Regions from separate parts of the Streptomyces sp. NPDC059255 genome, predicted to be linked through region 3. Evidence: riboswitches for the same ligand, from Rfam matches in the RefSeq annotation. Region 3 holds a riboswitch; each other region holds the start of a gene.
The links. A riboswitch is a leader RNA that binds a small molecule or an ion and turns the genes downstream of it on or off. The one in region 3 is predicted to bind thiamine pyrophosphate.

Region 1 (9,539 bases), on a different contig from region 3:
AAGGGTGGCGAAGCCGGGGCCACCGAGAATCTGCACGACGCCGAAAGACGTGAACGTGAAGAGGAAGACCATCAGCGCGGCGGCCGCGACGGCGGGAGCGAGCGCGGGCAGCGTCACGCGCCACCACGCCGCGAGACGCCCGGCGCCCAGTACGCGCGCGGCCTCCTCCTGGCGAGGGTCGAGCTGTGACCACAGGCCGCCCACGGTGCGTACGACCACCGCGTAGTTGAAGAAGACATGAGCAAGCAGGATCGCCCAGACAGTGGTGTCGAGCCGCACGCCCCACAGTTCGTCGAGGAGTCCACCGCGTCCGAGCAGCGCCAGGAAGGCGGTGCCGACGACGACTGTGGGCAGCACGAACGGCACGGTGACCACGGCGCGCAGAAGCTGCTTGCCCGGGAAGGCGAACCGCGCGAAGACATAGGCGCCCGGCAGGGCGATCAGCAAGGTGAGGGCGGTGGAGGCGAGCGCCTGCCAGGTGGTGAACCGCAGGACGCCGAGAATGTCCGGGCGGCTCAGTACGTCGCCGACGCGGCCGAGCTGCCACGCACCGTCCGTCGTGAGGCCGCGCCCGACGATCGCGGCCACGGGGTAGGCGAAGAAGACGGCGAAGAAGGCGAAAGGCCCGGCCATGAGGGCGAGGCGTACGGCGCCTCCGTGCCCGCGCCGCCGCCGGCACCGCGAAGGGCTCAACAGGCTGCCCAACAGACCGCCCCGTACGTCGCCCTGTGTGCCGCCCCGTCGTCGCAGAACGCCCCGCCGGGTCCGGCCGTCCTCCACGGCCCGGCCCTCGTCCTCGGCGGTTACTTCACTACGAGTGAGGACCACGACTGGATCCACTGCTCACGGTTGGCGGCTATCCGGTCGGGCGCCACGGTCTCGGGCCGGTCGACCGTCGCGCCGAACTTCGTGAAGAGCTCGGGCAGCGCGACGCCCTCGACCACCGGATTGACAAACATGTTCAGCGGCATGTCCGTCTGGAACTTCTCGCTGATCAGGAAGTCCAGCAGCGCCTTGCCACCGGCCTGGTTCTTCGCGCCGTCGAGCAGCCCGGCGAACTCGGTCTGCCGGAAGCAGGTCCCGGTGGCGACCCCCGTCGGGGCCTGCTGAGGCTGCGGCTTCGCGTACAGCACCTCGACCGGCGGGCTGGAGGCGTACGAGACGACCAGCGGCCGGTCGCCCTTGGCCTTCTGGCCGCCCGCAGAGCCGGAGAAGCTCTCGTTGTACGCCTGCTCCCAGCCGTCGACGACCTGGACTCCGTTGGCCTTGAGCTTCTTCCAGTAGTCCTGCCAGCCGCCATCCCCGTAGCGCGCGACGGTGCCCAGGAGGAAGCCGAGGCCGGGCGAGGACGTCGCGGCGTTCTCGGTGACGAGGAGGTTCTTGTACTGGGGCTTGATCAGGTCGTCGAAGGACTGCGGCGGAGCGAGCTTCTTGTCCGCGAAGTACTTCTTGTCATAGTTCACGCAGATGTCACCGGTGTCGATCGGTGTCACCCGGTGCTTCTCCTGGTCGAGCCGCGCGCTCACGTCGACGCGGTTCAAGCCCTTCGCCTCGTACGGCGTGAACAGGCCATTGTCGAGTGCGCGGGAGAGCAGGGTGTTGTCGACGCCGAAGAAGACGTCGCCCTGGGGCGACCCCTTGGTGAGGATCTCCTTGTTGAGCGCTTCGCCGGCGTCACCGCTCTTCAGGACCTTGACGGTGTAGCCGGTCTCCTTGGTGAACTCTTTCAGCACCGCGGGGGAGGCGTTGAACGAGTCGTGGCTGACAAGGGTGACGGTCTTGGACTTCGTGCCGCCGCTCCCCCCGTCATCGGACGACGCGGAGCCGCCGCACGCGGCAAGGGTGGCGACGCCGATCGCTGCGGCGATCGCGGCGGACGCCGCGCTTCTGACGCCGGTACGGGTACGGATGGTGCCCACTGGTTTTCCTCCTGGGATGTCCAGGAGAAGACGCGGCCCCACCCGGGGCGGGCCGCTGGCACGGACCGGTCCCCGGGCAGGGCGCAACAGCTTGAGTGATGTCCGAACTTCCTACCCAGAATGACCTGGGCAAGGTTCAGAGGGTCTGCGGCCGTTGCCCGTTCTCACGGACATGTGCCGCACTCTCAGCGCTGTGGCGCTCCCCTGTCGGAAAAATGCAATGTGTTTCGGGCCAAGGTTACCCCCAGCCCGCACTAGCGCTCCGTGGCAGCCAACTGTCCGCACGCACCGTCGATCTCCTGGCCCCGTGTGTCGCGTACGGTCACCGGTACGCCGTGTGCCGCGATCGCCTCGACAAACTTCTTCTCGTCCTCCGGGCGCGACGCCGTCCACTTCGAGCCGGGAGTGGGGTTGAGCGGGATCAGGTTGACGTGCACCCTCTTGCCCTTGAGGAGCCTGCCGAGCCGGTCGCCCCGCCACGCCTGGTCGTTGATGTCGCGGATCAGGGCGTACTCGATGGAGATCCGGCGGCCGGACTTCTCCGCGTACTCCCACGCGGCGTCCAGCACCTCCCGCACCTTCCAGCGTGTGTTGACCGGCACGAGGGTGTCGCGCAGTTCGTCGTCGGGAGCGTGCAGGGAGACCGCGAGCCGGCACTTGAAGCCCTCGTCGGCGAAGCGCAGCATCGCGGGCACCAACCCGACCGTCGAGACGGTGATCCCGCGCTGCGAGATACCCAGACCGTCCGGCTCGGGATCGGTGAGCCGGCGGATCGCCCCGACGACGCGCTTGTAGTTGGCGAGCGGCTCGCCCATGCCCATGAAGACGATGTTGGAGAGTCTCGCGGGGCCGCCGGCGACCTCACCGTCGCGCAGGGCACGCATCCCGTCGACGATCTGGTGGACGATCTCCGCGGTGGACAGGTTCCGGTCCAGACCGGCCTGGCCGGTCGCGCAGAAGGGGCAGTTCATCCCGCAGCCCGCCTGCGACGAGATACACATGGTGACCCGGTCGGGATAGCGCATCAGCACGGACTCGACGAGGGTGCCGTCGTGCAGCCGCCAGAGCGTCTTACGGGTCGTGTCGTCGTCGCACGAGATGTGCCGCACCACCGACATCAGATCGGGCAGCAGTTCCGTCGCGAGTTTCTGCCGCGCGGCGGCCGGGATGTCGGTCCACTGCTCGGGGTCGTGCGTGTACCGCGCGAAGTAGTGCTGCGACAGTTGCTTGGCGCGGAACGCCTTCTCCCCGATGGCGGCGACGGCCTCGCGGCGCTCGGCGGGGGTGAGGTCGGCGAGATGCCGCGGGGGCTTCTTGGCTCCGCGGGGCGCGACGAAAGTGAGTTCTCCGGGTGCAGGCATGGTCCGTCCAGTGTCGCAGACGGCGCACCGTGGCCCGTTCCCCGTATTCGGTGGCATGGGAAAGGGGGTACGCCGCCCCGTGGGCGACCTACCCCCTCCTCTACTGCGCGCTCCGCGACCGCACGAGCCCCGAGCCGTCCGGCCCCGTACGGGGCGCCCGGCTCCGGTGCCACGCCCGGCGCCGCACCTGGCAAGCCCGTGTGCCTTGCCAGGATGCCCCCTGTGCTCTGCCTGGACCGCTGTCTGTCAGGACCCCACGAAGAGCACCAGGAGCAGCCAGACCACCGGCGCCGTGGGCAGCAGCGAGTCCAGCCGGTCCATGATCCCGCCGTGCCCCGGCAGCAGCGTGCCCATGTCCTTGATCCCCAGGTCGCGCTTGATCATGGACTCGCCGAGGTCGCCGAGCGTGGCGCTGGCCGCGACGGCCAGGCCGATCAGCAGCCCCTGCCACCAGGCGCCGCCGTCGATCAGGAACTCCATCAGGAGCGCGCCGGCCACCATCGCGAAGGTGACGGCGCCGCCGAGCCCCTCCCAGGTCTTGCCGGGGCTGATGCGCGGCGCGAGCTTGTGCGTACCGAAGCGCCAGCCGACGGCGTACGCGCCTGTGTCGCTGACGACGGTCAGCACGAGGAACATCAGCACGCGCTGCGAGCCGTCCCCCGCCGTGAGCATCATCGCGACGAAGGTCGCCAGGAATGGTACGTAGAACGCGGCGAAGACCCCCGCGGTGACGTCCTTGAGGTAACCCTCGGGCGGCTCCGTCATCCGCCAGATCAGCACGGCGAGCGCGGTAAGGGCCATCGCGACCCAGGCCCCCTCCGCGCCGCGCGCGTATCCGGCGACGACCATCGCGGCGCCACCCACCGCCAGCGGCACGAGCGGTGCCTTGATGCCCTTCTTCTCGTCGAGCCGTGAGGTGAGCTCCCACAACCCCACGACCACGGCGATCGCAATGACACCGACGAACACGGCCTTGACGATGAAGAGCGACGCGGCGACCACCGCGCCGAGCCCGACACCGACCCCTATGGCCGCACGCAGATCACGACCGGCCCGCTTCTTCGGCGGGGACGGCGGGGGGGCGGCCATGGGCTCCTGCGGAGTCTCGTCACGGAACAGGGGGCCGCCCGGCCGAGCAGCCCCCCGGTCGTCATTCTGGTCCCCGCCGTTCGCGGGTTCGTCGGGCACGATGGGCATGGGCCGAGTCTGCTGTGCGGGATGCTCATCGTATGCGGGACCCGCCGGGGCAGCCCCCTGGTCGGTCGGTCCCCAGTAACCGGCTGTCGGCGAGGCCCCCCGGGAAGAGTCGTTCATCAGACCTCGAGCAGCTCGGCTTCCTTGTGCTTGAGCAGCTCGTCCACCTGCGCGACGTACTTCGCGGTGGTGTCGTCGAGCTCCTTCTCGGCGCGGCGTCCCTCGTCCTCGCCGACCTCGCCGTCCTTGATCAGCTTGTCGATCGTCTCCTTGGCCTTGCGGCGCACGGCGCGGATCGAGATCCTCGAGTCCTCCGCCTTGGTCTTGGCGACCTTGATGAACTCCTTGCGGCGGTCCTGGGTCAGCTCGGGGAACACCACCCGGATGATGTTGCCGTCGTTGCTCGGGTTGACGCCGAGGTCGGAGTCCCGGATGGCCTGCTCGATGTTGCGCAGCGCGCTCTTGTCGAACGGGGTCACCACGGCCATCCGCGCCTCGGGTACGGCGAACGAGGCGAGCTGGTTGATCGGGGTGAGGGCACCGTAGTAGTCCGCCACGATCTTGTTGAACATCGCCGGATGCGCACGCCCGGTGCGGATCGCGGCGAAGTCGTCTTTGGCGACCAGGACGGCCTTCTCCATCTTCTCCTCGGCCTCGAGGAGGGTCTCTTCGATCACCACTTGCTCCTGCGTGTCTTGAGTGGGCCCGGCATGCTTGCCGGCCGGCGGAACCTGCGTCGCGTCTTGTCCTGCACGGTGTCCGACCGGCAGGGCTTTGTCCATCCTCCCCGTGCTGGGCAGCCCGGGATCAGCTCCGGGTGCCCTGGTCGCTCACGAGTGTGCCGATCTTCTCACCCTTGACCGCGCGCGCGATATTGCCTTCCTTCAGCAATTCGAAAACCAGGATCGGCAGCCGGTTGTCCTGGCACAGCGTGATCGCGGTCATGTCGGCGACACGCAGGTCCCCGGCGATGACCTCGCTGTATTCGAGCGCGTCGAACTTGACCGCGTCGGGGTTGGTCTTGGGGTCGGAGTCGTACACCCCGTCCACGCCGTTCTTGCCCATCAGCAGCGCCTGCGCGTCGATCTCCAGGGCGCGCTGGGCGGCTGTGGTGTCGGTGGAGAAGTACGGCATGCCCATACCCGCGCCGAAGATGACCACGCGGCCCTTCTCCAGGTGGCGTACGGCGCGCAGCGGGATGTACGGCTCCGCGACCTGGCCCATGGTGATGGCCGTCTGGACGCGGGAGTCGATGCCTTCCTTCTCCAGGAAGTCCTGGAGAGCCAGACAGTTCATGACGGTACCGAGCATGCCCATGTAGTCGGAGCGGGCCCGGTCCATGCCGCGCTGCTGGAGTTCGGCGCCGCGGAAGAAGTTTCCGCCGCCCAGGACGACCGCGATCTGGGCGCCGTCACGGACGACGGCGGCGATCTCGCGGGCGATGGCGTGGACGACGTCGGGGTCGACTCCGAGCGCCCCTCCGCCGGCGAACGCCTCACCGGACAGTTTCAGCATGAAGCGTCGCTTCTTGCCGTCGTCGCTCTTCTCGACGCTCTTGTCGGCCTGTTCCATGGAGATCTCCTCGTGCACATACGAAGAAGGCCATTGCCGGGGTCCTTACGGTTCCCTGTGCGGCAATGGCCTCCTCGTCAGATCTGCGGTCGCCCGGCCGCCTGCGAAGTAATGCCGTCAGGCACACGCGAGCGACTGCCTCCGACCCTATCGGGGTCTTTGGTTGATCGCGTACGGACTCAGACGCCGACCTTGATGCGCGAGAAGCGCTTCAGGGTGACGCCGGCCTCGTCCAGGATCTTCTGGACGGACTTCTTGTTGTCCTTCGCGAAAGCCTGCTCCAGAACGACGTTCTCCTTGAAGAAGCCGTTGACGCGACCCTCGATGATTTTCGGAAGGGCGGCCTCGGGCTTGCCCTCCTCGCGCGAGGTGGCCTCGGCGACGCGGCGCTCCTTCTCGACCGTCTCGGCCGGGACCTCGTCGCGGTTGAGGTACTTCGGCGCGAAGGCGGCGATGTGCTGCGCGACGTCCTTGGCGACCTGGGCGTCTTCCTTGTCCAGCTCGACCAGAACGCCGACCTGCGGCGGGAGGTCGGGCATGGTGCGGTGCATGTACGCGGCCACGTAGCCGCCGGTGAACTGCGCGAAGCGGTCCAGGACGATCTTCTCGCCCAGGTTCGCGTTCGCCTCGTCCACGTATGCCTGGACGGTCTTGCCGGCCTCGATCTCGGAGGCGAGCAGCGCGGCGAGGTCGGCCGGGGACGTCGCGGCGACGTGGGCGGCGAGCGTGTTGGCCACGGCCTGGAACTTGTCGCCCTTGGCCACGAAGTCCGTCTCGCACTTCAGCTCAAGCAGGACGCCGGAGGTCTTGTCGTCGGAGATGAGAGAGATGACGGCGCCGTTCTCGGCCGAACGGCCCTCGCGCTTGGCGACGCCCTTCTGGCCCTTGACGCGGAGCGTCTCGACGGCCTTGTCGACACTGCCGTCGGCCTCTTCCAGGGCCTTCTTGCAGTCCATCATGCCGGCGCCGGTGAGCTCGCGGAGCTTCTTGACGTCAGCGGCGGTGAAGTTCGCCATGATCTGTAATTCTCTTTCGAAGGTCTGAAAGATCTACGGGTGAACGGCGGGGGCCGATGGGCCCCCGCCGTCAACTGCCGAACCTGGTGAGGGTCAGGCCTGCTCGGTGTCCGCGGCCGGGGCGTCGGCGGCGGGCGTCTCGGCCGGCTTCTCGGCGGGCGTCTCGGCCGGCTTCTCGGCCTCGGCGGCCGGAGCGGCAGCAGCCTCGGCCGGCTTCTCGGCGTCGTCCTTCTTCTCGCCCTCAAGCAGGTCGCGCTCCCACTCGGCGAGGGGCTCGCCAGCGGCCTTCTCCCCCGGCTTCGAGTCACCGGTGGCGACGCCCGAGCGGGCGATGAGGCCCTCGGCGACGGCGTCGGCGATCACGCGGGTGAGCAGGGTGACGGAGCGGATCGCGTCGTCGTTGCCCGGGATCTTGTAGTCGACCTCGTCGGGGTCGCAGTTGGTGTCGAGGATCGCGACGACCGGGATGTGGAGCTTGCGCGCCTCACCGACGGCGATGTGCTCCTTCTTGGTGTCGACGATCCAGACGGCGCTGGGCACCTTCTGCATCTCGCGGATACCACCGAGGGTCTTCTCCAGCTTGGCCTTCTCGCGCGAGAGAACCAGCAGCTCCTTCTTGGTAAGGCCGGAGGCGGCCACGTCCTCGAAGTCGATCTGCTCAAGCTCCTTCAGACGCTGCAGGCGCTTGTAGACGGTGGAGAAGTTGGTGAGCATGCCGCCCAGCCAGCGCTGGTTGACGTAGGGCATGCCCACGCGCGTCGCCTGCTCGGCAATGGCTTCCTGCGCCTGCTTCTTCGTACCGACGAACATGATGGAACCGCCGTGGGCGACGGTCTCCTTGACGAACTCGTAGGCGCGGTCGATGTACGACAGCGACTGGAGCAGGTCGATGATGTAGATGCCGTTGCGCTCCGTGAAGATGAAACGCTTCATCTTCGGGTTCCAGCGACGGGTCTGGTGACCGAAGTGGACGCCGCTTTCCAGCAGCTCCCGCATCGTGACGACGGCCATGGCCGTACTCCTTGAGGTACTCGGTTGTCGCGTCCGCCGGACGGCAGTCGCGCCTGACGCCCCGATTGCGCTGTGCCACGGGACAGTCCGAGACCGAGAAGCGCTGGCACCGGCACGAAGAGGCCGATGACGGGGCGTGCGAAGTCGACCCGGTGACCCGGATCGCCACAAGAAGTGTACGGGACCTTCGCACCCTCGGGTGACGGCGTTATCCACAACCGGTCAGTTGTCCACAGATCCGGTTCATGATCAGCGCGGTCGGGCTGGCCGGGTCCACCGTGTATGCATGATCAATCGTCGCGTCACACGCCGTCCGCTGTTCCCGCGCCTGCTCGCCCGCGCCGGCGCGCATGTCCTCAAGCCGTCCTTCACCCCTGCCCTCACGCTGGCGCTCTCCCTCGTCGTGGGGCTGGTCTGGGCCACTCCCGCCTCGCCCGCCTCGGCACCCGCTCCGGCCGGGACACCTTCCCCGGCCGAGCCGCCCGCCGATGTACGGCCCGGTGTTCCGGTCGGCGTTTCCTCCGCCGTTCCCGACGGCCGCCGGTCCTGGCCGGTGGGGACGCGCCCCACCGTGCTGCGCGGCTGGCAGCCTCCGGCCACGGGGTACGGGCCCGGTCACCGCGGCGTGGACCTCGCGGCGTCCGCGGGTGCCCCGGTACGGGCGGCGGCGTCGGGGCAGGTCTCCTTCGCGGGCCCGGTGGCGGGGCGTGGGGTGGTCTCGATCACCCTGCCGGGCACGGGCGACCCACCGCTGCGTACCACCTACGAACCGGTGGAGCCGCTGGTCAAGAAGGGCGACCAGGTCGTGGCCGGCCAAGTGGTCGGAGTGCTGGCGGCCGGTCCTTCCCACTGCCCGACGACGTGCCTCCACTGGGGACTGCTTCGGGGTGAGACCTATCTGGACCCGCTGTCGCTGCTGCCCCCGAGCCTGCTCCGCCGGGGCCCTGCCCGGCTGCTGCCGGTGCTGGGAGTGCCGGAACCGCTCGCGACGACGGTCCGGACCGCGGCCGGGACACCGCGGCCGACGCGGCCCGCACGGTCGGCTGGGCAGTCGGTCCCGGTCGGTGCGTACGGCGCCTCCTACGGGCCATACCCGGCGTACGGGCTGTTCGCGCTGGCCCTGCTGGCGGCGGTGGTGGCACGTCGCCGGGGGCACCACCGGTCGCCCGGCGATCGAGGTGAGCTCGCGCCCCGCCATGTACGGCTCGCGCGTACGGGGGCAAGCATCCGCCGCGCCGTACGGGGGCACCAGGCGCTCGCCGGGTTCAGCCCCGTACGCCTCGCAGTGCCATGGAGACCGCGGCCTCGGCGATCTCCGGGGGCGCTTCGGCAGCACCGAGTTCGATACGGCGGACCGCCGCGTCCACCACGCCCTGGAGCAGCATCGCGGCCAGCCGGGGCTGCTCGTGGCCCAGTTCGGCCAGGGCTTCGACGATCATGGCGATCAGGCCGCCGTGCGCGGCGCG
Region 2 (9,539 bases), on a different contig from region 3:
CGGTCCGTGCCGCTCGCCGCCGCGTACCGCACCAGGTCGAGGCCCGGGGCGTGCCGGCCCGGCTTGGTGGGGGTGGGCCAGCAGGGGCCCGTACAGAAGTAGTCCACGCCGGGCTCGGCGAGCGCCGCGTCCACCTCGGTGCGCGCGTGGGTGGAGCGGCCGATCAGCGGGTCGGCGCCGAGGATCGCCCGCGCCGCCGGGACGGGCAGGTCGCCCTGGCCGAGGTGGAGCACGTCGGAACCGATGGCGTGCGCGACGTCGGCGCGGTCGTTCACGGCGAGCAGCCTGCCGTGGCGGCGGCAGGCGTCCGCGAAGACCCGGAGGTGGTCCAGTTCCTCGGCCGCCTCCATGCCCTTGTCGCGGAGCTGGACGATGTCCACACCGGACGACAGCACGGCGTCGAGGAACTCGGGGAGGTCTCCCTGCCGCTTGCGGGCGTCCACGCACAGGTAGAGCCGGGCGTCGGACAGTGCCTCGTGGGGCGTGGGCATGGGAAGGTCCCCCCGTTGGATCCGCGTCCGCACCTGCGTCCGGAACCGCTCGCGGAGCTGTGTGTGGAGCTCTGTGTGGAACTACGTGACTTCCTGGACGGGCGGCGGCGGGCGCCGCCCGTCCCCGGATGACGAGGCCGTCAGACGGCGAGCGCCTGAGCCCGGCGCTTCACCTCCGTACCGCGATTCTCGCTGAGCGCCTGCGCGGGGGTGCCGGGCAGGCTGGGGTCGGGGGTGAAGAGCCACTCAAGCATCTCTTCGTCGGTGAAGTGGTCGTCCCTCAGGAGCGTCAGGGTGCCGGCGAGCCCCTTGACGACCTTGGTGCCGTCGATGAAGGCGGCGGGAACCTGGAGCGTCCTGTTCTCGCCCCGGCGCACGGCGATGAGCTGGCCTTCCTTCACCAACTGCCGCACGCGCGTCACCTCGACACCGAGCATTTCGGCGATATCGGGCAGGTGAAGCCAGGCGGGGACGAGAGCATCGATCTTTGCGTCAATCTCGGTCACAGGACAAGCGTGCCATCCCGGACCGACACCGGGCACCCCGAGCCACCCCGGACGGGGTGGAAACCAGGGCACAACGGACCCGGACCGCCCGCCGGACGGCTCAGCGGACCGCCTTGCGCAGCGGTACCGCCGGGTCGGCCGCCAGCTCCCGGTCGAGGCGCGCGCCCGCCTCGATCAGCTTGCGGCCCTGGGCCAGGTCGCGGGGGCGCCCCACGGCCAGCAGGGCCACCAGGACGCCGTCGCGCAGCCAGACCACCGACCAGGACGCCCCCGCGGGGTCGCCGCGCCGTACCAGGGTGTCGGCCGCCCCGTGGTGGCCCGCGTACTGGACGAACCGGCCGAACTGCTCCGACCAGAAGTACGGCACCGGATCGTAGACCGGGTCGGTCTCCCCGACGGCCTGCACGGCGACCGTGAGGGGCCCCTGGAGCGCGTTGTCCCAGTGGTGGACGAGGAGCCGTTCGCCGTAGCGTGCGGACGGGAAGGAGGCGCAGTCACCGACCGCGTACACGTCCGGCAGCGAGGTGCGCAGCCGTTCGTCCGCGGTGATCGAGCCGTCCGCGCCGAGCGCGATGCCGGAGCCCGCGAGCCAGGCCGTCGCGGGCCGTGCGCCGATGCCCACGACCACCGCGTCGGCGGCGAGCCGGCGGCCGTCCGCGAGGATCACCGTGCCGGGCTCGACGGCGGCCACACCGGTGCCGGTCAGCAGTTCGGCGCCGCTCTCCGCGTACCAGTCGGTCATGGGGGCGGCGACCTCGGCGGGCAGGGCGCCCGCGAGGGGCCGGTCGGCCGCCTCCACGACGGTCACCACGCACCCGGCCTCGCGGGCGGCGGTGGTGAACTCCGCGCCGATCCAGCCCGCGCCCACGACGACGACCTCCCGCCGCCGCTCCAGTACGGGGCGCAGCCGCACGGCGTCGTCGAGCGTGCGCAGCGGGTGGACCCCGGGCACGCCCTCCGTGCCGGGCAGTACGGCGGGTTCGGCGCCGGTGGCGATGACCAGCACGTCGTACGGGACGGGCCCGGCGGTGGTGTCCAGCTCCCGGTCGGACGGGCGCAGCCCGGTGGCTTCCAGGCCGAGCCTGAGGTCGACGGAGAGGGCCCCGAAGTCGACGTCGAAGGCGGAACCTTCGGCCGTGCCGAGCAGGATCGCCTTGGAGAGCGGGGGCCGGTCGTAGGGCGGATGGGGTTCCGCGCCGATCAGGGTGATCCGGCCGCCGTACCCCTTCTCGCGCAGGGCGACGGCGGTCCGCACCCCCGCCATGCCCGCGCCGACGACGACCACCCCGGGCTCGTCCGGCCGCCCGTCGCGCGGGTCCCACCCCTCGTGCCCGTCATGTCCGTGTGCCTGCCGCTGTTCGCTCACCCGGTCACCTTAGAGGTCGCGGACAGGTAGGGCGGCGGTGATCGGACAGCCACCGGAGCGCCGGCGGGCAGCTCCTCCACGACGCTCGTCCCACTGCCTTCCCGGGACTCCCACTCCCAGCTCTCCTCCAGCCGGACCCGGCCGTCGGGGAGGTCGACGACGGTGGAGACGCAGTGCCCCGAGGACGTCTCGCCGCCGTGCCTCAACTGGACGTAGCGGAAGTCGAGACGGTCGCCGGTACGCGTTCCCACGAGGTGGCCGCGGACCACGTCGCCGCCTTCGTAGGAGGCCCAGATGTGGCCGTCCTCCTCGTGGTAGACGAAGCGGGTACGGGTCCCTACCTGGCCCGGGGCCTGGTCGGCGACGGGTGAGAGGACGAGCCCGTCCAACGAGCGGGCCATGGTGACGCTCCCTTACGACCTGATGGACGGCGCGTTAGTCTGGCCGTCGACACTACCTCGCGGGAGTCCGGACGCACCGGGCTGAGAGGGAGGCTGGAGCGGCCTCCGACCGTACGAACCTGATCCGGGTCATGCCGGCGAAGGGAGGGGCTGGACGCCCATGCACGCATCCACACGGTCATCGTCCCGGGCACCGACATCCCCCACGGGGTACGACGTCCTGGTCGTCGGCGGCGGGATCATCGGTCTGGTCACGGCCTGGCGCGCGGCCCGCCGCGGGCTGCGTACCGCCGTCGCCGACCCGGACCCGGGCGGCGGCGCGGCGGGGGTCGCGGCGGGCATGCTCGCCGCCGTCACCGAGCTGCACCACGGCGAGCAGACCCTGCTCGGGCTCAATCTCGCCTCCGCCGGGCGGTATCCGGCGTTCCTCGCGGAGCTGGAGGAGGCGAGCGGCCGGGACACCGGGTACCGGGCCTGCGGCACGCTCGCGGTGGCCCTGGACTCCGACGACCGTGCGCAACTCCGCGAACTGCACGCGCTGCAGCGGCGCTCGGGGCTGGCCTCCGAGTGGCTGACGGGGCGCGAGTGCCGGCGCCTGGAGCCGATGCTCGCGCCGGGAGTACGCGGGGGCCTGCGGGTCGACGGCGACCACCAGATCGACCCGCGCCGGCTCGCGGCGGCGCTCCTCACGGCCTGCGAGCGGGCCGGGGTGGTCTTCCACCGCGCCTGGGCCCGGGAGCTCACCGTCGTACGGGACCGGGCCGCGGGCGCCGTCCTCGCCGACGGCGGCGCGCTCGCCGCGGACCGGGTGGTGCTGGCGGGCGGCAGCCTCAGCGGCAGGCTGGCGGGCGTGCCCCCGGAGGCGGTGCCGCCCGTACGGCCCGTCAAGGGGCAGGTCCTGCGCCTGACGATGCCGCGCCGCCACGGGCCCTTCCTGTCCCGGACGGTACGGGCCGTGGTGCGGGGCGGCCAGGTCTATCTGGTGCCGCGCGAGAACGGCGAGCTGGTCGTCGGCGCGACCAGTGAGGAACTGGGCTGGGACACGACGGTCACGGCGGGCGGCGTGTACGAGCTGCTGCGCGACGCGCACGAGCTGGTGCCCGGCATCACCGAGCTGCCGCTCACCGAGACCCGCGCCGGGCTGCGCCCCGGCTCGCCGGACAACGCGCCGCTGCTCGGGCCGACCGTGCTGCCGGGTCTGTCGCTGGCCACCGGCCACTACCGCAACGGGGTCCTGCTGACGCCGGTCACCGGCGATGTCATGGCCACCGTCCTGACGACGGGTGAACTCCCGCCCGAGGCCGCGCCCTTCACCCCGCTGCGCTTCTCCCCCGGCGCGTCCGGCCCATCCACCACGCCTGTCACCACACCCGCCGCCTCTCCCGCCACCGCGGCCGCGTCCGGCGCGCCCGCGTCCGCCCCTGTGGAGCAGTCCGTATGAACACCGCCGTGATGCATGTCTCCGTCAACGGAGAGCGACGCGAGTTCGCCGCCGCGACCACGCTCGACGCCGTCGTCGCGACCCTCACCCCCGCGCGCTCCGGGGTGGCCGCCGCCGTCAACGAGACGGTGGTCCCCCGTACCCGCTGGTCCGGCACCGCGCTCAGCGACGGCGACCGGGTCGAAGTACTCACCGCCGTCCAGGGAGGCTGACGGACATGGCCGACGACCTGCTCACCATCGGCTCCGCCACGTTCGCCTCCCGGCTGATCATGGGGACGGGCGGGGCGCCCAGCCTCGACGTCCTCGAACGCTCGCTGATCGCCTCCGGCACCGAACTCACCACGGTCGCGATGCGCCGCCTCGACCCCACCGTGCAGGGCTCCGTGCTCTCCGTGCTGGACCGGCTCGGCATCCGCCCGCTGCCCAACACGGCGGGCTGCTTCACCGCCGGCGAGGCCGTCCTCACCGCCCGGCTCGCCCGGGAGGCGCTCGGCACGGAGTGGATCAAGCTGGAGGTCGTCGCGGACGAACGCACCCTGCTGCCCGACCCGGTGGAGTTGCTGGACGCCGCGGAGACCCTGGTGGACGACGGGTTCACCGTCCTTCCGTACACCAACGACGACCCGGTCCTGGCGGCGAAGCTGGAGGACGTGGGGTGCGCCGCGATCATGCCGCTCGGCTCGCCCATCGGCTCCGGGCTCGGCATCCGCAACCCGCACAACTTCCAGCTCATCGTGGAGCGCGCCGGCGTCCCGGTGATCCTGGACGCGGGCGCGGGTACCGCGTCGGACGCGGCGCTCGCGATGGAGCTGGGGTGCGCCGCGGTGATGCTGGCGTCCGCGGTCACCCGCGCCCGGGAGCCGGTGCTGATGGCCGAGGCGATGCGGCACGCGGTGGCGGCGGGCCGGCTGGCGCGGCGGGCGGGCCGGATCCCGCGCCGCCACTTCGCGGAGGCGTCCTCGCCGGTGGACGGGGTGGCGGCGCTCGACCCGGAGCGGCCCTGCTTCTGACCCGCCCGGCGCGCCGGGCTCGTACGGGGCCCGGCGCGTCCGGTGCGTCACGACGCTCCGGGAGGCCTGTCACAGGTCGGCTTCAGTCGGGTGCCCGGTCCGACCGGGGCTTCGGGAGTGTCGGCGGTGACTCGTAGACTCACCGGCGTGGATACGACCCTTCAGGACCCCATCGTCGGGCAGGTGCTCGACGGCCGTTACCGCGTCGAGGCGCGGATCGCGGTCGGCGGCATGGCCACGGTCTACCGGGCCGTGGACACCCGGCTCGACCGGGTCCTGGCGCTCAAGGTGATGCATCCGGCGCTCGCGGCGGACGCCTCCTTCGTGGAGCGGTTCATCCGCGAGGCCAAGTCGGTGGCGCGGCTGGCGCACCCCAATGTGGTCGCGGTCTTCGACCAGGGCGCGGAGGACGCGTACGTCTACCTGGCGATGGAGTACGTCGCCGGGTGCACCCTGCGCGATGTCGTACGGGAGCGTGGCGCGCTGCGCCCGCGGGCCGCGCTGGACATCCTGGAGCCGGTGCTCGCCGCGCTCGGCGCCGCGCACCGGGCCGGGTTCGTCCACCGGGACATGAAGCCGGAGAACGTGCTGATAGGGGACGACGGCCGGGTCAAGGTCGCCGACTTCGGGCTGGTCAGGGGCGTCGGGGAGGTGACCAACACCACCGGGACCGTCCTCGGCACGGTCTCGTACCTCGCGCCGGAGCAGATCGAGCACGGCACGTCCGACACCCGCGTCGACGTGTACGCCTGCGGGGTCGTCCTGCACGAGATGCTGACCGGTGCCAAGCCGCACTCCGGGGACACCCCCGCGCAGGTCCTCTACCGCCATCTCAACGAGGACGTGCCGGCCCCGTCCGCCGCCGTTCCCGGGCTCGCCCCGGAGCTGGACCGGCTGGTCGCCGCGGCGACCGCGCGGGACCCCGAGGACCGGCCGCTCGACGCGGTCGCGCTGCTGGCGCTGGTCCGCGCGGCCCGCGCGGCGCTCACCGACGCGCAGCTCGACGCCGTACCACCCCGGGCCAGGCCCGAGCCGGCGGCCGGCGCGGACGCCGACGGGCGTACGACGGTGATCCCCCGGATCCGGCCCGTCGAGGAGCCCGACGACGAGCCCGTCCGGCACACGAGCCGGCTGGAGATGCCGCCCCCGGACGCCGGGCCGCCGGCCGGCCGGTCCCGGTACGGGGCCGGGGGGCGCCGGGGGATGCCGTCGCGCGGGGTGCTCGCGGCGGTCGTCGCGGTGCTGCTCGTCCTCGGGGTGGGGACAGGGGTCTGGTACATCAACTCGGGCCAGTTCACCCGGGTGCCGTCGCTGCTCGGACAGACGGAGCAGGAGGCGCGCGAGCGCCTCGGCGCCGAGGGCCTGGACGCGAAGATCACCCGCGACTTCAGCGACAGCTTCGACCGGGGCACGGTGATGGGGACGGATCCGGAGCCCCGCTCCCGGGTCCGGGGCAGCGGTCCGGTGACGCTGGTCATCTCGCGCGGCCCGGAGATCGTCCGCGTGCCCGACCTGACCGGCAAGACACTGGCCGAGGCGCGGTCCGCCCTGAAGGAGGCCGGGCTGGCCGCCGGACTCGTCAAGCGGGAGTTCGACGAGGACGTCGCGCGGGGCACCGTGATCAGCTCCACGCCGGCCGCGGGCCGGGACGTACGGCCCGACGCGGGGATCGCGCTCCTGGTCAGCAAGGGCGCCCCCGTCGACATGCCCGATGTGACCGGCGAGTCCGTGGCCGACGCCACCACCGAGCTGGAGGACGCGGGGCTCACGGTGAAGGTCGCCACGGAGCGGGTGAACTCCGCGCAGGACGAGGGCACGATCGCCCGGCAGTCCGCCGCGGAGGGGACCCGCCTGGCGCAGGGCGACACGGTCACGCTGACGGTCTCCAAGGGCCCGCGGATGGTCTCCGTACCGGATGTGACCGGACAGAGCACCGAGGCCGCGAAGAAGCTGCTGGAGGACGCGGGCTTCCAGGTCGAGGTCGAGCGGAGCTTCCCGTTCCTGGGGGACACCGTGGGCGAGCAGTCCGTCGCCGGCGGCGAACAGGCCCCCGAGGGCTCCACCATCACCATCAAGACCAAGGGACTCTAGAAACAGATGCGCAACCCTGTCGGCGCCCATGTCCCCGTGGCCGGCGGGCTCGCCACGACCGGTCTGGCGTACGCGCGCGAGCTGGGCGCGGAGACCGTCCAGGTCTTCGCGGCCAATCCGCGCGGCTGGGCGACGCCCGCCGGGAATCCGGCGCAGGACGAGCGGTTCCGCGCCGAGTGCGCGGCGGCGCGGATGCCCGCGTACGTACACGCCCCGTATCTGATCAACTTCGGTTCGCACACGGAGGCGACCGCCGAGAAGTCCGTGGAGTCGCTCCGCCACAGTCTGCGGCGGGGCCGGGAGATCGGCGCGCTGGGCGTGGTCGTGCACACCGGTTCCGCGACCGGCGGGCGGCCGCGTGAGGTGGCGCTCGCACAGGTACGGGAGCGGATGCTGCCGCTCCTGGACGAGCTGACCCACGACGACGACCCGTTCCTGCTGCTGGAGTCGACGGCGGGCCAGGGCTTCTCGCTCTGCTCGCGGACCTGGGACTTCGGCCCCTACTTCGACGCGCTGGACTCCCACCCCCGGCTGGGGATCTGCCTGGACACCTGCCACATCTTCGCGGCGGGGCACGACCTGGCCGGGCCGCACGGCATGCGGCAGACCCTGGACCTGCTGGTGGACACGGTCGGCGCGGGCCGGCTCAAGCTGATCCACGCCAACGACTCCAAGGACGTGACGGGCGCGCACAAGGACCGGCACGAGAACATCGGCGCGGGGCACATCGGGGAGGACCCGTTCCGCGAGCTGTTCACGCATCCGGCGACCGCCGGCGTACCGCTGGTGATCGAGACCCCGGGCGGCAAGGAGGGGCACGCGGCGGACGTGGCCCGGCTGAAGAAGCTGCGCGACGGCTGAGCCCTCACTCCCGGCGGGGCCCCGGCCCCGTCAGAGTTCGGGGCCGTCAGAGTTCGGGGCCGTCGCCCGGGAGTTCCTGGTAGGAGTAGCGCTGCTCGGACCAGGGGTCGCCCACGTTGTGGTAACCGCGTTCCTCCCAGAAACCCCGGCGGTCGGCGGTCATGTATTCCACGCCCCGGACCCATTTCGGGCCCTTCCAGGCGTAGAGCTGCGGAACGATGAGCCGTACCGGAAATCCGTGTTCCGCGGTGAGCAATTCGCCGTCCTTGTGGGTGGCGAAGATCGTGCGGTCGGATACGAAGTCGGCGAGCCGTAGATTCGAGCTGAAGCCGTACTCGGCCCAGACCATCACATGCGTGACGTCCGGCGCGGGCGGCGCGAGTTCCGCGATCGTCCGGGCGGGCACCCCGCCCCATTCGGCCCCCACCATGCTGAATTTTGTGACGCAGTGCAGATCGGCGACCACGGTGGAGAACGGCAGCGCCGAGAACTCACCATGGTTCCAGCAGTGTTTGTCGCCGTCGGCGGTCGCGCCGAAGACCCGGAACTCCCAGCGTTCCTGCCGGAACTTCGGTACGGGGCCGTAATGGGTGACCGGCCAGCCGCGCTGCAGGCGCTGTCCCGGCGGCAGCTCGGACACTTCCGGCTCCTGACGCTCCCGGCTCTCCGGCTGACCCATGCCTTCCATGGTGACAGACCGGGAGGGGTGGTGATGACCAGGTACACCTCGATTCCGGCAACTCCTACTAAGCGTGCACTTACTGGACGACCTCCGGATCACGGTGCGAGGATGCCCAGCATTCCGCTCCGTCACCGGCTTGGAAGGAGTCCGCGCGATGCAGGGCGACCCCGAGGTCATTGAATTCCTCAATGAGCAGCTGACCGCCGAACTGACCGCGATCAATCAGTACTTTCTCCATTCGAAAATGCAGGAGAACTTCGGCTGGACAAAACTCGCCAAGTACACCCGGGCCGAGTCGTTCGACGAGATGAAGCACGCCGAACTCCTCACCGACCGGCTGCTGTTCCTGGAGGGCCTGCCGAACTATCAGCGGCTCTTCCATGTACGGGTCGGCCAGACGGTCACGGAGATGTTCCAGGCGGACCGGCAGGTCGAGGTGGAGGCGATCGACCGCCTCAAGCGCGGTATCGACGTGATGCGGTCCAAAGGCGACCACACGTCCAAAGGGATCTTCGAATCGATCCTGGAGGACGAGGAACACCACATCGACTATCTCGACACGCAACTGGAGCTGATCGAGAAACTCGGTGAACCGCTCTACATCGCCCAGCTCATCGAGCAGCCCGACAGCTGAGACAGCTGCGACGGTTTGAACGGCCGGTACAGGGACCTACGCGGCGTCCCTGAG
Region 3 (9,539 bases):
ACGCCCTCGCCCGCGAAGGGCCGTACGACCACACCCGCCGCCTCGCACGCCGCCGCGAAGGCCGACGTCCGCTCGCCGAGCCGCAGCCAGACGAAGTTGGCCTGTGTCACGGGCACCGTCCACCCCTGGCCGGCCAGGCCCTCGTACACCCGCTCGCGCTCCGCGACCAGCGATCCGACCCGCCCCAGCAGCTCATCCTCGGCGCGCAGCGAGGCGACCGCCGCCTCCTGTGCGATCTGGCTCACACCGAAGGGGACCGCCGTCTTCCGCAGCGCGGTGGCGACCGGCTCGTGCGCGATCGCGAATCCGACCCGCAGCCCGGCCAGCCCGTACGCCTTGGAGAAGGTGCGCAGCACCGCCACGTTCGGGCGGTCGCGGTAGATCTCGACGCCGTCCGGCACCGCCGTATCCCTGTTGAACTCGCGATACGCCTCGTCCAGCACCACCAGCACATCGCCGGGCACCCGGTCGAGGAATCGTTCCAGCTCGGCCCGGCGCACCACCGTGCCGGTCGGGTTGTTGGGGTTGCAGACGAGAATCAGTCGGGTCCGGTCGGTGATCGCCTCTGCCATCGCGTCCAGGTCGTGCACATCGCCCGGCGTCAGCGGCACCTGGACGGAGGTCGCCCCCGAGATCTGTGTGATGATCGGGTACGCCTCGAAGGAGCGCCAGGCGTAGACGACCTCGTCGCCGGGCCCCGCCGTGGCCTGGAGAAGCTGCTGTGCGACGCCCACGGAACCGGTGCCGGTCGCGAGGTGCGAGACGGGCACCCCGAACCGGTCGGCCAGCTCGTTCATCAGCCCGGTACAGGCCATGTCGGGATAGCGGTTGAAGGCCCCGGCGGCCGAGACCGCCTGCTCCATCACCCCGGGCAGCGGGGGGTAAGGGTTCTCGTTGGAGGACAGCTTGTACGCGACGGGCCCGCCCGACGCGGCCGGCCTGCCCGGCTTGTACGTCGGAATGCCGTCCAGCTCGGCGCGCAGCTTGGGGCTCGTCTCGCTCACCGCGGGTCCTCCTCGGCCGTTCATCCGGTGGGCGCCCGGCCCTACACCGTCCGGGCGCCTTCAATGCTGCTCACCTTATGAGGATTGCCGGCCGCCGCGGACGCCGGGCGCCCGGAATCAGGACGCAGGCTCCGGAAAACCGGGGGGAGCACTTCCGTCCCTCCCGAGCGCCGGTGGCTCACGCCGTGGCGCGCATCCCTCGTAGAGGTGAGTTGAGACCTCTTCGAAACATGGGCCTCTCAACAGGTCCAGACCGCTCCCTGCATAGGAGACCATGGCAGTAACGATTAACTCCCTTGCGTTCCAAGGAGGTTGGCCTTGGTCTGTCTTGCAGAAACGTGCCTGCTGCCGGGTGCATATGCGACCGGCCCCACCGCCCGATCGAGCCCTACTATCGGCTCGCCATGACAGCAGCAGGGAAACACCAGGTGAGCCGGACGGACACAACCCGCCGGGGAAGCCGGCAGAGTCGGGCGGGCATCCGGGACGTCGCCGCCGCAGCCGGTGTCTCCATCACGACTGTCTCGGACGCGCTCAACGGCAAGGGACGGTTACCCGACGCCACCCGGAGACATGTCCGAGAAGTAGCGGAGCGCCTCGGCTACCGCCCGTCCGCCGCCGCCCGAACCCTCCGTACCGGCAAGTCGGGGCTCATCGGCCTGACCGTGACCACGTACGGGGATGAACCTTTCACCTTCACCGAGTTCGCCTACTTCGCCGAGATGGCGAGGGCCGCGACCTCCGCCGCCCTCGCCCGCGGCTACGCCCTCGTCATCCTCCCCGCCACCTCCCGCCACGACGTCTGGGCGAACGTCGCCCTCGACGGCACCGTGGTCATCGACCCCTCCGACCACGATCCCGTCGTCGCCGAACTCGTCCGCCAGGGCCTTCCCGTCGTCTCCGACGGCCGGCCCGCGGGCACCCTTCCCGTCACCGCCTGGGTCGACAACGACCACGAGGCGGCCGTCCTCGACCTGCTCGACCATCTCGCCGACGCCGGAGCCCGCCGTATCGGGCTGCTCACCGGCACCACCACGGACACCTACACCCGGCTCTCCACCACGGCGTACCTGCACTGGTGCGAGCGCGTCGGCCAGGATCCGGTCTACGAGTCCTACCCCGCCCACGACCCGTGCGCCGGGGCCGTCGCCGCCGACCGGCTGCTGGCCCGCCCGGACCGCCCGGACGCCGTCTACGGCCTCTTCGACCCCAATGGCACCGATCTGCTCGCCGCCGCCCGGCGGTACGGGCTGCGGGTACCGGAGGACCTGCTGATCGTCTGCTGCAGCGAGTCCACGGTGTACGCCTCCACCGAACCGCCCGTCACCACGCTCTCGCTGAAGCCGCGCCGGATCGGCACCGCCGTCATCCAGCTCCTCATCGACGCCATCGAGGGGATCGAGGCCGACCGGCCGGTCGAGCAGGTGATACCGACCGAACTGATCATCAGAACCTCCTCGCAGCGGCGCCCGCCGCGCACCACCGTCAGCGCTCCCCGCTCCCCGGCGGGCGACTGACCGCCGCCGTAGGCGACGCGTGCGCCACGGCCGTGCCGGTACGGGGCCGGCCCCGCCGGTTCCGTACCCGCCTCCGTACCGGCGCCGTACGGAACCGGTACGGAGGCGGTACGAAAGCGGGACGCTATCGCCCGGGGCCCGGCAATTCCGGGCCGTACGACGCCTCTCGGCGCCCCGCGGCGGCGTGCGGCCCGCGGATCCCGGCGTCCGGCCGAACGGTCGGACCTTCCGCATTTCGGGCGATCAGCGAGAAAACAGCCGCCGAACCGGCGGTACGATTCGATTCACCACCCCTGGTGCGTCACAGAGGCCCGAGGTCATTCCTATGATGGGCGCACGACACCACGGACCTTCCCTTTTCCGCCGACGGGCTCACTCCGTCCGGCAGGGCGGCGGGGCCGAGAGGTGTATTGCGGCACGACGGTGGTGGAGGGGTCGATGACACAGGGGGCCGGTCAGGGACCCGCGGTGCGGACGGCGACGTTGCGCGACTTCCGGGTGCCGCCGTACGCGCAGGTTCCCGTGCAGTCCGCACAGCCGGGTCAAGCCGGGCAGCCGGTCCGGCCCGGGCAGCAGGCGCCGGCCGGCGCCGCGTCCGGCGGGCCCTCGGGGTCCCCTGTCGGCGCGCCGGAGCAGCCGGTCGCCGTACCGGACCCGTCAGCCGCCCCGCAGGACCAACAGGGCGCTGTACAGGACGAGCTGAGCGCCGCACAGGAGCAGTCCGGCGCGCCGCAGGAGCAGCTCGGCACCGTTCCCGAGCAGCCGGCCGCCGGCCAGGACATGCCCGCCGCCACCGCGCCACACCCGGCCGCCGCCCCCGGGACCGAGAGCCCCGAGCGCCCGGCGGCCGACGTGTCGGGCCACCCCGGCGACGCGTTCCCCGCCGACGGAATGCCGGAGGGGTACACCCCCACCGAACGCGACCTCCCGGTGATCACGAGGGTCAACCGGGGCGACACCGTGCAGGTCAACGTCGACCCCGCAGAGGCCGCCGACTCCGACGGACCGGGACCGCTCTACGTCGTCGGTGACGTGCACGGCTATCTCGACGAACTCGTCGCCGCCCTCGGCGAACAGGGCCTGATCGACGCCGAGGGCCAGTGGGCGGCCGGCAACGCACGCCTGTGGTTCCTCGGCGACTTCACCGACCGCGGCCCCGACGGCATCGGGGTCATCGACCTCGTCATGCGGCTCTCCGCGGAGGCCGCGGCGGCCGGCGGTTACTGCAAGGCCCTGATGGGTAATCACGAACTGCTCCTCATCGGCGCCAAGCGGTTCGGTGACACCCCGGTCAACTCCGGTGCGGGCACCGCCACTTTCCAGGCCGCGTGGATCCTCAACGGCGGCCAGCGCACGGACATGGAGCGCCTCCAGGATGTCCATCTCCAGTGGATGTCCCATCTCGACGCGGTGGTCGAGGAGGACGGGCATCTGCTGATGCACTCCGACACCACGGCCTATCTCGACTACGGTTCGTCCATCGACGAGGTCAACGACACCATCTACCAGATCCTGACGCGCAATGACGCCGACGAATGCTGGGACCTGTTCCGCAAACTCACCAAACGCTTCGCGTTCCGTGACGAAGGCGGCCCGGAGGCCGTACGGGAACTCCTCTCCCAGTACGGCGGAGGACGGGTCGTCCACGGCCACAGCCCGATTCCGTATCTGCTCGGCGAAGTCGGCACAGAAGACGCGTCGGACGACGAAGGCGACACCGGACCGGTCGTGGAAGGGCCACACGTATATGCCGACGGACTGGCGATCGCCATGGACGGCGGTGTGACGATGGCAGGAAAACTGCTGGTCGTACAGCTTCCGTTGGCCAACTGAATCAATGTAGGACAGGTGTTTTCCGGAAACCCCCTGTTACGGCACGCCAAAACCGCTCTACCATCGGCCTATCCGTAGCAGGCTCTCCTCCGTTTCCGCCGACTGCGGCTCGTTCCACACGGGCTCAACGGCCCTACGGAGTATCGGGGGATGCACATGAATAGCGCTCCGCACCTGCTGAGCGAGGATCGCGCGGATTTCGAGCGCATCCTCAGTGATGTGCTGCGCAATGCACACGACCGTCCGGACCTCGCCGCCGTCGGGGAGCGGCTCAACGCGGAACAGTTGCGCACGATGGCGCTGAACGCGACGGGCCGGATCGCCTCCTCCGCGACGGCGGAGTACGAGCACTACGCCAAGATCCGCGAGGAGTCCCGCTCACCGGGCACCACCACGTCCATCCGCGACTCGGTGCTGGCCCCCGCGGAGGACGCCACGACGGACTCCGGCGCCGGGCTCACGGCCGTCATCACGGTCCTGGTCCCGATCCTCGGCGGCACCGCGGCGGCGATCTTCCTGCTCGTCGGCTATCTCCTGAAGGCCCTCGACCCGGCGCCCGCGTTCGCGGACAGCATGCTCGCCGTGGGCTGGTTCTTCGCGGCCGTCACCGTGCTCGGCATCCTGGCCGCCGCGATAGGGCTGCTGGTCACCGCGTTGCGCAACAGCTCGACCCAGCTTCCCGCCGACGAGACGGCCGGCGGAGAGCTGCCCGACGAGGTCGCCCGCGCGCGCGAGGCGTGGCGCCATGCCCTGCTGGAGCGCGGCATCCTGCCCTTCCTGCGGGCCGCCCTGGACGACCCGAGCGCGGACCCGGCGGCGCCGGCCCCGCCTCGTCCGTCCGGTCAGCTCCCCAAGATCGGCTACAGCAGGCCGGACTTCAGCAGCCCCGACGAGGGCTCCTCCGCCGGACGGCGGCCGAATTTCAGCAGCCCGGACTTCAGTGGTCCGGACTTCACCAGCCCCGACTTCGGCGGCCCGGAACACCGGCCGGAATGACCCCGGCAGGTGGTCCGGGCCGCTCGGTCACGTCATGACCGACGCCGGGCCCGGGGCGGGAACCCGGGGCCGGGCCCTCCGAGTGGCCCGGCGCAGGAGCGGTCAGTCGACCAGCGGCAGATAGACCCGGTTGCCGGCCGCGGCGAACTCCTTGGACTTCTCCGCCATGCCCGCCTCGATCTCGTCGGCCGACGGACCGTCCGCACGGTCCCCGTCCGCACGGTCCGTTACGCCCGCACGGCCCGTGCCGCCCGTTCCCTCCCTGCCGGGCACGCCGCTCGCCAGCTCGCCGCCGTGCTTGCGCCGGATGTCCTGCGAGATCTTCATCGAGCAGAACTTGGGTCCGCACATCGAGCAGAAATGAGCCGTCTTCGCCGGCTCGGCCGGCAGCGTCTCGTCATGGAACTCCCGTGCCGTGTCCGGATCGAGCGCCAGGTTGAACTGGTCCTCCCAGCGGAACTCGAACCGGGCGTCCGACAGCGCGTCGTCCCACTCCTGCGCCCCCGGGTGGCCCTTCGCGAGATCCGCCGCATGCGCCGCGATCTTGTACGTGATGACGCCCGTCTTCACGTCGTCGCGGTCCGGCAGACCGAGGTGTTCCTTGGGGGTGACGTAGCAGAGCATCGCCGTCCCCCACCACGCGATCATCGCCGCGCCGATCCCGGAGGTGATGTGGTCGTACGCCGGAGCCACATCGGTGGTCAGCGGGCCGAGCGTGTAGAACGGCGCCTCCTCGCAGATCTCCTGCTGGAGGTCGATGTTCTCCTTGATCTTGTGCATCGGGACATGGCCCGGACCCTCGATCATCGTCTGTACGTGGTGGCTCTTGGCGATCGAGTTCAGCTCGCCCAGCGTGCGCAACTCCGCGAACTGCGCCTCGTCGTTGGCGTCCGCGATGGAGCCCGGCCGCAGCCCGTCGCCGAGGGAGTACGTCACGTCGTACGCGGCGAGGATCTGGCACAGCTCGTCGAAGTTCTCGTACAGGAACGACTCCTTATGGTGCGCGAGACACCAGGCGGCCATGATGGAGCCGCCGCGCGAGACGATGCCGGTCTTGCGGCGGGCCGTGAGCGGCACGTACCGCAGCAGGACACCGGCGTGGACCGTCATGTAGTCGACGCCCTGCTCGGCCTGTTCGATCACGGTGTCCTTGTAGATCTCCCAGGTCAGCTCCTCGGCCTTGCCGTCGACCTTTTCGAGCGCCTGGTAGAGCGGCACGGTGCCGATGGGCACGGGGGAGTTGCGCAGCACCCACTCGCGGGTGGTGTGGATGTTGCGCCCGGTGGAGAGGTCCATGACTGTGTCGGCACCCCAGCGGGTCGCCCACGTCATCTTCTCCACCTCCTCCTCGATGGAGGAGGTGACCGCGGAGTTGCCGATGTTGGCGTTGACCTTCACCAGGAACCGCTTGCCGATGATCATCGGCTCGATCTCCGGGTGGTTGACGTTGGCCGGCAGTACGGCGCGGCCCGCGGCGATCTCCTCGCGGACGGTCTCCGGGGAGACGTTCTCGCGGATCGCGACATACTCCATCTCCGGCGTGATCTCCCCGCGGCGGGCGTACGCGAGCTGGGTGACGGCCCGGCCCTCGCGGCCCCGGCGGGGCTGGCGCGGCCGACCGGGGAAGACCGCGTCGAGGCCCCGCAGATCGGCCGCTCCGCTCCGTAGCAGCCCCCCGCGCGGGGAAGTGTGCTTGAGCCCGTCGTCCTCGGGTCGCGGTGGCCGGCCCGCGTACTCCTCGGTGTCGCCGCGGCCGATGATCCAGTTCTCCCGCAGTGGCGCGAGTCCGCGGCGCACGTCGGTGTCGACGGCGGGGTCGGTGTACGGCCCCGAGGTGTCGTACAGCGTGACGTCCTCGCCGTTGGTGAGGTGGACCTGGCGGACCGGCACCCGGAGATCGGGGCGGGAGCCCTCGATATATCCCTTGTGCCAGCCGATGGGCCGTCCGCCCGCGGTCCCGCCCCGGAGGCCCGGGTCCGCGCTGGTGTCCGTGCTGGTGTCCGCGCTCGTGTCCTCCGAGCCGGAGGCAGGCGTGTGTGCGTCCTGAACGGTCATGAGACCTACTCCCTACGCCGGCATTACCCGGTAACAGGTTCAGCGGTCGGCGCAGCGCAGGTGTCCGGGGACCCGTCCCCGGGACTACACGTCAGCGCCCTCTCAGCCCGGTGCTCCGAGCTCCCGCGTGTGCAAAGGTGCCCCCACGCTAGCGTCAGATCGGGCGCGCTGAACAGAGGGCCCCGCGCTTTCTCCGCCTTCTTGCGATGATCGGTCGGTGACACCACCCATGCAGACCCACGAATCGGACGGCCACGCACACGGCCACTCGCACAGCCATGGCCCCGCCGCGCCGGTCTCGCGGCACCTCCGCAAGGTGATCGCGGCGGTGCTGATTCCGTTCGCGGCCGCCGTGGTGGTCGGGCTCGCCGTGCTCTGGCCGGGCGGCGCGCCCGCGCACGAGCGGACCGGTGTGGGCTTCGACCGGCAGACCTTCGAGGGCCAGGTGGTCCAGGTCGAGCGGGTCGCCTGCAAGGACGTGAACGCCTCCCAGGTCCCGTCGACCGGTGACACCTCCACGCCCCAGGGCCGCGAGGCGGTGCAGGAGGAGACCGGCGAGTGCAAGAAGGCGACGGTCGAGCTGAAGAGCGGCAAGGAGAAGGGCCACACCTTCATCGAGATCGTCCAGCCGGACGCGCCACGGCAGTTTCACGTGAAACAGGGCGTTGTGGTCGCCTACGCACCGGACGCGCCCCGTGATCTCCAGTACTCGGTGTCCGATGTGGACCGCCAGTTCCCGTTGACGCTGCTGGCGGGGATCTTCGCAATCGCGGTGATCGCGGTGGGGCGGATGCGGGGGGTCATGGCGCTGGTGGCGCTCGTGGTCTCGTTCGCGATCCTGACCCTGTTCATCCTGCCGGCGATCCTCCAGGGATCGAATCCGCTGGTGGTGGCGGTGGTGGGGGCGAGCGCGATCATGCTGGTCGCGCTGTATCTGTGTCACGGGCTGACGGCCCGCACCTCGGTGGCGGTGCTCGGCACCCTGATCTCGCTGCTGCTGATCGGGCTGCTGGGGTCGCTCTTCATCGGCTGGGCGAGCCTGACCGGTAACACCGACGACAGCACGGGACTGATCCACGGCCTCTACCCCGAGATCGACATGAGCGGCCTCCTGCTCGCCGGTGTGATCATCGGTTCGCTCGGTGTGCTGGACGATGTGACGGTGACCCAGACCTCGGCGGTGTGGGAGCTGCGCCAGGCGGATCCGACGATGGGTCCCCGGGCGCTCTACCGGGCGGGCATCCGGATCGGCCGGGACCACATCGCGTCCGTGGTCAACACACTGGTGCTGGCCTACGCGGGCGCCGCACTGCCGCTCCTGCTGCTCTTCTCCATCGCGCAGTCGAGCGTGGGGACGGTCGCCAACAGTGAGCTGGTGGCGGAGGAGATCGTACGGACGCTGGTGGGGTCGATCGGTCTGGTCGCCTCGGTGCCGGTGACCACGGCGCTGGCGGCGCTGGTGGTCTCCGCCGACCGGTCCGTCCCGGAGAACCCCCCGGCTCCGTCCGCGCCGCCCGCCCTGCCGGGACCGGGGGCGGGGCCCGGTCCCGGACCTCTGGAGCCGGGGATGCTGGTGCCGGCCCCGCCCGTACGCGCCCCGGGCAGCAGGGGCCGCCGCCGCAAGAAGTAGCGCGGGAGAGCCTCTCCGGAGCGGCCCCGGAGCGGCTCTGAGCGGTCCGCGGGGCCGTCCGTACCCTTCCGGGGCCCCGTGGACACCCCGGACACCGGAATCACCCGGACGGCCCCCTCAACGAGCCGTCAGCCGGCGTTCTCCTCGGCGAGGATGCGGCCCAGCTCCTCCTCAAGACTGTCCTCGAAGTCGCTGAGCGTGCGCTCCTGGCCGAGCGGAACCAACCGGTCCGTACGGTCCAGGAAGGCCACCAGCGGCGCGGCACTGACCCGGAAGAGCGCGTGGTCGTCGCCGACCTGGAGCCGCATATGGACGTCGGACAGGTCCTCGGGCGTCGTCGGCGAGATGTGCACATCCCCGTCCCCGCTGGGCGTGTTGATGCCGTCGAGCAGCAGCTCGCGGCCGAAAGTCCAGGTCACAGGCGCGTCGCCGGGCAGATGGAACGTCATGCGCACCGCGTACGGATCAGCCACCTTGTAGTGGAGTTCCACCGGGATACGGAAC

Region 1: it holds a riboswitch for thiamine pyrophosphate, as region 3 does, so the genes downstream of both, ACFXKG_RS27520 (thiamine ABC transporter substrate binding subunit) here and thiC (phosphomethylpyrimidine synthase ThiC) in region 3, are expected to answer to the same signal.
Region 2: it holds a riboswitch for thiamine pyrophosphate, as region 3 does, so the genes downstream of both, thiO (glycine oxidase ThiO) here and thiC (phosphomethylpyrimidine synthase ThiC) in region 3, are expected to answer to the same signal.

What each region holds. Positions count from the first base shown of each region.
Region 1 covers NZ_JBHYZP010000027.1:97,885-107,423, forward strand. Annotated here, with positions in the region: gene ACFXKG_RS27515 (ABC transporter permease) at 1-633, opposite strand, end outside; gene ACFXKG_RS27520 (thiamine ABC transporter substrate binding subunit) at 804-1,919, opposite strand; TPP riboswitch at 2,010-2,135, opposite strand; gene rlmN (23S rRNA (adenine(2503)-C(2))-methyltransferase RlmN) at 2,174-3,280, opposite strand; gene ACFXKG_RS27530 (phosphatidate cytidylyltransferase) at 3,527-4,594, opposite strand; gene frr (ribosome recycling factor) at 4,594-5,151, opposite strand; gene pyrH (UMP kinase) at 5,282-6,046, opposite strand; gene tsf (translation elongation factor Ts) at 6,226-7,062, opposite strand; gene rpsB (30S ribosomal protein S2) at 7,156-8,073, opposite strand; partial or broken gene ACFXKG_RS27555 (peptidoglycan DD-metalloendopeptidase family protein) at 8,477-9,055, shown strand; gene ACFXKG_RS27560 (TetR/AcrR family transcriptional regulator) at 9,339-9,539, opposite strand, start outside.
Region 2 covers NZ_JBHYZP010000024.1:76,397-85,935, reverse strand. Annotated here, with positions in the region: gene thiE (thiamine phosphate synthase) at 1-491, opposite strand, end outside; gene ACFXKG_RS25485 (Rv2175c family DNA-binding protein) at 632-997, opposite strand; gene ACFXKG_RS25480 (NAD(P)/FAD-dependent oxidoreductase) at 1,098-2,261, opposite strand; gene ACFXKG_RS25475 (hypothetical protein) at 2,360-2,764, opposite strand; TPP riboswitch at 2,814-2,927, shown strand; gene thiO (glycine oxidase ThiO) at 2,925-4,205, shown strand; gene thiS (sulfur carrier protein ThiS) at 4,217-4,417, shown strand; gene ACFXKG_RS25460 (thiazole synthase) at 4,423-5,217, shown strand; gene pknB (Stk1 family PASTA domain-containing Ser/Thr kinase) at 5,365-7,308, shown strand; gene ACFXKG_RS25450 (deoxyribonuclease IV) at 7,315-8,169, shown strand; gene ACFXKG_RS25445 (sulfite oxidase-like oxidoreductase) at 8,216-8,848, opposite strand; gene bfr (bacterioferritin) at 9,006-9,485, shown strand; gene ACFXKG_RS25435 (bacterioferritin-associated ferredoxin) at 9,522-9,539, opposite strand, start outside.
Region 3 covers NZ_JBHYZP010000011.1:158,511-168,049, forward strand. Annotated here, with positions in the region: gene hisC (histidinol-phosphate transaminase) at 1-1,004, opposite strand, end outside; gene ACFXKG_RS16295 (LacI family DNA-binding transcriptional regulator) at 1,409-2,521, shown strand; gene ACFXKG_RS16300 (metallophosphoesterase) at 2,960-4,354, shown strand; gene ACFXKG_RS16305 (hypothetical protein) at 4,505-5,350, shown strand; gene thiC (phosphomethylpyrimidine synthase ThiC) at 5,453-7,405, opposite strand; TPP riboswitch at 7,398-7,542, opposite strand; gene ACFXKG_RS16315 (YibE/F family protein) at 7,635-9,035, shown strand; gene ACFXKG_RS16320 (SsgA family sporulation/cell division regulator) at 9,164-9,539, opposite strand, start outside.